One region of the Virgibacillus sp. M23 genome, then DNA from elsewhere that is predicted to be linked to it. Evidence: riboswitches for the same ligand, from Rfam matches in the RefSeq annotation. Region 1 holds a riboswitch; the other holds the start of a gene.
The links. A riboswitch is a leader RNA that binds a small molecule or an ion and turns the genes downstream of it on or off. The one in region 1 is predicted to bind FMN.
Positions count from the first base shown of each region.

Region 2: it holds a riboswitch for FMN, as region 1 does, so the genes downstream of both, RVS70_RS03950 (ECF transporter S component) here and ribE (riboflavin synthase) in region 1, are expected to answer to the same signal.

Region 1 is NZ_JAWDHA010000020.1:32,232-36,222, reverse strand. Features, by position in the region: gene RVS70_RS10120 (globin-coupled sensor protein) at 1-996, shown strand, start outside; FMN riboswitch at 1,670-1,817, shown strand; gene ribE (riboflavin synthase) at 2,236-2,880, shown strand; partial or broken gene ribB (3,4-dihydroxy-2-butanone-4-phosphate synthase) at 2,893-3,507, shown strand; gene ribE (6,7-dimethyl-8-ribityllumazine synthase) at 3,509-3,973, shown strand.
Region 2 is NZ_JAWDHA010000006.1:94,345-98,335, forward strand. Features, by position in the region: gene RVS70_RS03940 (S8 family serine peptidase) at 1-913, shown strand, start outside; partial or broken gene RVS70_RS03945 (transposase) at 1,113-1,358, shown strand; FMN riboswitch at 1,490-1,638, shown strand; gene RVS70_RS03950 (ECF transporter S component) at 1,801-2,388, shown strand; gene RVS70_RS03955 (hotdog fold thioesterase) at 2,770-3,159, opposite strand; gene RVS70_RS03960 (1,4-dihydroxy-2-naphthoate polyprenyltransferase) at 3,177-3,991, opposite strand, start outside.

The sequences.
Region 1 (3,991 bases):
TTTACAGGGGTAATCAATGAGGAATATTTCTCCAAACGACAACGAATCGCTTTAATACATGTACATATCGGACTTGATACAAAGTGGTACATGTGTGCCTTTCAAGACCTGTTCTTGTCATTGGTGACAATAATAGAGAAGAACATTAACTCAAAAGACGAATGTTTCCTAGCAATTCGATCCATTTCAAAAATAGTAAATTTAGAGCAACAGCTGGTATTGGAAGCATATGATGCGGAAACAGAGCGGATAAAAAAACAAGCAGAGGAACAAAAGCAATTAATACGAGAAAATGTAGCACATGCATCGGAGAATCTTGCGGCCATATCGGAAGAAACAAATGCTGCGTTCCAACAACTGAGTTCACAATCAGATGAAATTGTATTAATTGCGAATGCTGGGTCAGAGCTTTCACATTTAGCAGAGAAGCGAGCGACAAATGGTAAGCAGCAAGTAAACGAACAGAAGGAAAACATGTCGACAATTCATTATTCTATACATAAGCTTGCTAGTGAGGTGAAGGCTTTAGCAGATATATCAAAAAAAATGCAAGGAATTATTGATATTGTAACGGGGATCGCTGATCAAACAAGCCTGCTTTCTCTTAATGCTTCAATTGAGGCTGCACGAGCTGGTGAGCACGGTCGTGGATTTGCAGTCGTGGCAGAAGAAGTTCGGAAACTTGCAGATGAAACAAAAAGATCAGTCACAAATGTGTCAACCCTTATCTCGAATACAGATCAACAAGTAGAAAAATTAACTGGATCATTATATAAAATTAGCGAAGAAATCGAAAATGGAAACGATACGTTTAAAGAATCGGAAACGCATTTTGCAGAGATTGTTAATACGATGAAAAAAACCAGGATTCAAAATAATAAGATTGAAAAAGAGTTTATTTCATTTGTGAACGTATTGGATGAATTAGGTAAAGCAATGGACGAAGTGGCTTCTTCAGCAGATAATCTTACGATGATTACTAGTGAAATGCAATAGCAAGGAAGGTACTGTAATAATTACTATTTTATGGTGTGACCCATTTATTATATAACCATATATTTATTTTTTATCCCGCATATAACTGGCAGTAAGTCCCCACTTCAAGCAATCAAGTGAAACCAATATGGATAAGTGTGGGATCGACTGCCAGTAAATGTCCGATTGGTTTAACTAACCATCCGTGGGGAAAAACAAAACCCCCCACGGATGGAAGTTTCATTTTATCCCGCATATAATTGGCAGTAAGTCCCCACTTCAAGCAATCAAGTGAAACCAATATGGATAAGTGTGGATCAACTGCCAGTAAATGTCCGATTGGTTCGGGCCTAAATGGAAGTAGGTCACAAAGGCGTTGCCACAGGATGTGGCGAATGAAGCCTTTGTACGTATATGTTTTAAAAACAGATGGAAGCTTCACTTGATTTGATTACAGAAGTACGAATATCTATAGTTAAATGAATGCTTACACAACTTTAGGAAGCTATAAAGATGATGGGGAGAAAAATATCTCCTTGCATTTTTATATAAGTATTGATAATATTTAAGCAATAATCCTTAAGGAAAGTGGAAGGATTTTGGTAGGAACTTGGCGGGGGTTTATAGGAACCAATAAATGCCCCTATAATAATAAAAAGTTACTACCGTAATAAGGAAAATATAATATAGTAGTTATTTCCTTCGGGGTCGGGTGAAATTCCCAATCGGCGGTGATGAAGTTATTTACTTCTTAGTCCGTGACCCGTGCGGCATAATGCCAAACGGTGGATCTGGTGTGACTCCAGAGCCGACAGTTAAAGTCTGGATGGGAGAAGGAATTTTTGACGCAGCATGTTAGCAAATAGGATACGTATGCTATTTGCCAACGTTTTTTTGCCATTCATATTTTCAATGGCTTATTTACGTATACATGTGGTGACGAAATTCTGTCCTCAAAGCCTCTGAAGCGAAATTCAGAGGCTTTTTTCGTAGTCTAGTAAATTTGTCCATATGGATAAATTTTGGCGTGTTGAACCGCGTCCAGCTCCAGCGCCAAGAAACGATGCGACTTCACGAATCGCCCTGCGATAAGTCATCATCGGTTCGCAAGCACACCGTGATTCCTTTATCTCCGTTGACTGGCTCTAGTCGCTACGTTTCTAATCGTGCGCTTGCGCTTTTGTTCTACTGGTTGGAAAGATAAAGCCAGTATAAGTTCGATCTAGTACGCTTCAATTTTAGGAAAAAGGAGTGAAATTTATGTTTACTGGAATTATTGAAGAGAAAGGTGTCATTCGCTCCATAAAGCAACCATCTAAACAGGCAATCTTTTTAACAATTACTGCCAAAAAAGTGATCATGGATATGCACGTTGGTGATAGTGTTGCTGTTAATGGGACTTGTCTAACAGTTGCTGCATTTGATGATATTGGCTTCTCTGCGGAGGTGATGCCAGAGACAATGAAAGCTACCTCTCTAAAGGAACTGACGAAAGGGTCTGAAGTGAACCTAGAGAGGGCGATGGGAGTTAACAGTCGATTTGGTGGACATTTTGTTTCTGGCCATGTTGACGGTACTGGAACGATTATTCAGAAATATCAAAAGGAGAATGCCATTTATTATGACATTGAAGTGGATAAGGAACTAGAAAGATATTTACTAAAAAAGGGTTCGATTGCAGTCGATGGTGTAAGCTTAACACTATTTCAAGTTCGTGGGAATGTCTTTACGATATCATTAATTCCTCATACAGCTTCCGTGACTATTTTAGGAGATAAAGGCAAGGGGAGCTTGGTGAATATAGAGTGTGATATGCTCGTGAAACATGTAGAGCAATTGCTTTCCCATTCTACTGATTCAAGGAAGCTTGATCATAATTTTCTTAAACAAAAAGGTATTATTTAGGAGGTGCCATAAATGAACACAATTGAAGAGGCTATCGATCAATTAAAGACAGGGAGACCTATCATCGTTGTGGATGATGAACAGAGAGAAAATGAAGGAGATTTAGTAGCACTATCTGAACTGATCACTCCTGATACGATAAACTTTATGATCACCCACGGTAAAGGCCTGGTTTGTACATCGATTGAGTCAGAAGTAGCAGAGCGAGTTGGACTTTCTTTAATGACATCAAACAATAACGATCCGCTATCAACAGCCTTTACAGTCAGTGTAGATTATAAGGATACAACTACTGGGATAAGCGCACATGAACGCTCAACGACAATTCGTGCCTTAGTTAATAAATTTGCAATGAAAGAGGATTTTAAACAGCCAGGTCACGTATTTCCTTTAATTGCTAAGGGTGGAGGTGTTTTAACACGTCCTGGACATACAGAAGCTTCCGTGGATTTAGCAAAACTTTGTGGAGCAGCCCCATCAGGAGTTATCTGTGAAATAATTAAAGAAAACGGCATGATGGCGAGAGTGCCAGATTTAGAAAGAATGGCTGCCAAGTTTAACTTATGTATGATTTCTATTGAAGATTTAATCAATTATCGATTAATGATAGAAGAGGAGTGTAAGCAAAATGGGACATATATTGGAAGGTAATCTTGTAGGAACCGATTTAAGAATCGGTATTGTTGTAAGTAGGTTTAATGACTTTATTACTAGTAAACTTCTCGAGGGGGCTGAGGATGCCTTAATTAGACATGGTGTAGCAAAGGAAAATATTACGATTGTTTGGGTTCCTGGAGCATACGAGCTTCCATTAATTGCTAAGAAAATGGCTCTGAAAGCAGACTATGATGCCATTATTACTTTAGGAACAGTTATTCGAGGCTCGACACCTCATTTTGATTATGTTTGTAATGAAGCAGCAAAGGGGATATCTCAAGCATCCTTACAATCCGAGAAGCCAGTTATTTTTGGTGTCTTAACAACGGAGTCCATTGAGCAGGCAATTGAACGTGCTGGTACAAAAGCAGGTAATAAAGGAGCGGAAGCAGCGTTATCAGCTATAGAAATGGCAAATTTACTTCGATCATTATAAAACGATATATCAAAGCAA
Region 2 (3,991 bases), on a different contig from region 1:
CCAATTAGTAGGAGGGGCTTGGTCTAAATCTCCTGCTAATGAAGGAAATTACATGATTCGCGCTCGTGTAAACTATGAGGTGGAGGAACCTGTCATTACTTCTCCAGCTGAAGATATGATTACAAACGAAACGGAATTGACTGTTGAAGGTACTGCTTCACCAACAACGACCGTTCAATTAATGAATAATGGAGAAGAAGCCGGTACTGCTGAAATTGGTGATGATGGTTCATTTGCTATTCCGGTAGAATTGATGGAAGGAGCGAATGAATTAACTGCTGTATCATTACTTGATGGTACTCCAACAGGTGAATCTGATCCTGTAACTGTAACGTTGGATACAGAGTCTCCTGAATTAACGATAGACAGCCCTAAGGATGGAGAGAAATCTAATCGTGAAACCGTAACTGTAGAAGGTTCAGTTTCTGATACCAACCTAGATTTCGTGGAAGTGAATGGGCAAGAAGCGGCTGTTGAAGATGGCATGTATTCTAAACGAATACTTTTAGAAAACGGAGAAAATGAAATTGAAGTAATTGCTCATGATTTAGCAGGCAATACGTCCACTGAATCTGTTACTATTGATGTAGATTTCACTGCACCAGAAATTGAGAATCTGACTCCTGAGGAAGATGTTACACTTGAAGCAGGTGAGACGGTGAAATTTGAATTTGATAGTGAACCCGGGCTTAGAGCGACGTACTTTATTCATATGCCATTGACCAATACGGTTATGAACGCTACGGAGCTTCCAATGATGGAAACATCAGATGGACATTATGTAGGTTATTGGACTGCAACTAGCAATGTTGTTGCTGAAGGGGCAGTAATAGAAGTAAAGGTCGAAGATGACTATGGCAATGAAACTCGTGAGCAAGCTGAAGGTAAATTATTCATCAATGTCGAAGAATAAGCATCCTTCATAATTTCTTAGCATGTATAAATCACTTCGCTCCATTATTACTGGGGCGGAGTGATTTTTTTGTAGTCTAGGAAATTTTAACGTACTTCCGAAAGAAGTCTCCAACTTCAAGCGTGTGAAGGGCGTAGCCCAACGGTAAGGGGGAGATGAATTTCGGTTGGGTGACAGCCCAAAGGCTTTTTTTCCTTTTTTGTTCAAAGCACAACCCAACAGTGAATGATCGAAATTCATCAATGCCTATAAAAGTGCCAGTTCAAGACTTAGCAAGATGGATTTTCTTCATGTCCGTAAAAAGTTATGGAAAGAAATGTTTTGGTCAAGAAGTTTTTGTTTGTTGACGACTGGCGGTTCGCCTATTGAAATAGTATTTTCACCGTTGATTCGCTCCAGTTGCTACGTTTCTAATCGGATGCTTGCGCTTTTGTTCATTCTATAGTTTAGCTGATTATTGCTTTTCCGCTAAAGTCTATACTTAATTTGATTGAAAACTTATCGATTGAGTAGGTAAACATAGATATTGCAATACGAATAAAGATAGGTTAAAATAACGGTACAACATAATATCGATTCCATCTTCGGGGCAGGGTGAAATTCCCGACCGACGGTAAGAAGCAGTTAATTGCTTTAAGTCCGTGACCCACAGCAGGCATTTTGCTGTGGCTGATCTGGTGTAAGTCCAGAACCGACAGTTACAGTCTGGATGGGAGAAGATGTCGAGCCAAGAAAAGGTGCGTTAGTTCGCACTGCTTTTTCCTAATGAATTTATGGTACCCTAAAGCCCCGGTTAGGCCGCGCTTTAGGGTTTTTCATTTGCTAACTGTTAGGCTCATATCCTTCATCACGAGATAGGAATCGATAATTGATGAAGGAGGAAAACGATGAAACGTAACATGCAATCATCAAAGCTATTAAAACTTATTATTTTATCACTTTTAGGTACCATATCTTTGCTCTTATTTTTCCTGAATTTCCCATTGCCTTTGTTGCCAGGCTATTTAAAAGTAGATTTCAGTGATGTCCCGGCATTAATGGCTTCCCTTATTTTTTCACCATTAGCTGGGGTTATTGTTGTAGCGATTAAGAATATTCTTTATTTAGCTATAAGTGGTGGTACAGATCCGGTAGGAGTTATTGCAAATTTTATGGCCGGGATTATGTTCGTCATTCCAGTATCCCTCTTATATCATAAATATAAAGGAGTCAAAAGTGTTGTTTCTGGACTAGTAACGGGAACGATCATAATGGCTCTGGGAATGAGTTTGTTAAATTATTTCATCATTCTACCTGCTTACAGCTGGTTTATGGGCTGGGAGGATATGTCAAATTCCGTTAAATGGTTCTCCGTTTACGCATATGTTCTTCCATTTAATGTAATAAAGGGTATCATCGTTGGAGCGTTATTTATCCCGTTATTTATTAAATTAAAAAGCTGGATTGAACAAAAACAAGTCCATATTGCTTCATAGAAAAAAGGGCGATTATGTAACGCCGTAGGAGTATAGAAAAACGCTCGTTTTTCTATACTCCTTTTGGTGTGCCAGGCATGTGCGCACGCTCTAGGGTTAAAGTCCCGAACGGTGAAGGTCGTCGTAGGCGTTAGCTGAAAGCAAGGGTATTCAAAGGAAGGCTTCGGAAGCGTTCCATCGTACTAGTAGAAACATTCTTTTTCAAGGAGTCTACGTAATTTGGCTGTACTCGTATGCACATTTATTTTTATCGTTCGGGCTTTGGATTAACAATTTTAGCTTCGTACACCAACTTCAAAAGGGAGAATACACCATCGATTCTAGGCGAAATAGCAATAGCTTAAAGTTGCTTATCGATACTTGCGCAAAGGAAAATTTTCTTTATTGCTTTTTTTGTCTTTTTGAAACAATACCGATTGTGCATCTAGAAATGCATATGAGTGAGCCTTGCTCATCAGTAATCTTAATATCCCAAACCATTGTTGATTTTCCTGCATGAAGAGGGATGGCAGTAGCTGTTACTATACCGGTTCGCTTACTTTTGATATGATTCGCATTAATTTCAATGCCGAAAATAGATTCTTGCTCCATATCTGCGTGTAATGTAGCCCCAATGCTAGCAGCGGTCTCAGCAAGTGCAGCACTAGCACCACCATGTAAGTATCCAGCTGGCTGATGTGTACGTTCATCAACCGGCATCGTGACTACTACTTTATTCTTCGTCAATGTCTCAATTTCCATTCCTAATGTTTTCAGTAACGTATGGTCCATAGTATAATATCCCCTTATTAAATGTACATACTAATAACTAAAGATATCCCAAGTAAAATTCCGTAAATGGAGTTTGTTTTACCAGTTGCTGCCATTGCTGGCATCATTTCAATTGGCTCTGTCTTGCCTTTAAATTTGTTAATGACATCAACTGCTTTAATAATTCCAATAAATGTAATGAAAGACCATAGTGGGAAAATGTCTGTTATAATAAGCGTCGCAGTCGTTATGAAGGCTACAATGAACATCAATGCTAGAAAGCGGACTGCATTTTTTCTTCCCAAAAGTATAGCTAGTGTTTTCCGACCATTTTCTTTATCATTATCTAGATCACGAATATTATTAGATAGCATGATTGCGCCAATAAACAATGCTATTGGAATGGAAGCAATTAGTACCTCACCAGTGATCGTGTTTGTTTGGATAAAGTAACTAATTCCAATAATGACCGTACCCATTAGGAAACCGGAGAATAACTCACCAAGTGGTGTATAAGCTATGGGTAGAGGACCACCTGTATATAAATAACCAAATACCATACATATTAAACCGATAGCAGCTATCCACCAACTAGATTGAATACTTATATAGATACCAATTAAGATGGCAATTCCAAAAAAAGCAAGTGCTAAGCGGAGGACAGTTTTTGGATTTATTCCATCACGAACAATGGTGCCCCCGATACCAACAGAATCCTCGGTATCTAGTCCTTTAGCATAATCATAATATTCGTTGAACATATTCGTTGCCGCCTGAATTAGCATGGAGGCAATTAACATTGCGATAAATAATAATATGTGAACATGGCCTTCTCGAAAAGCAAGCATAGACC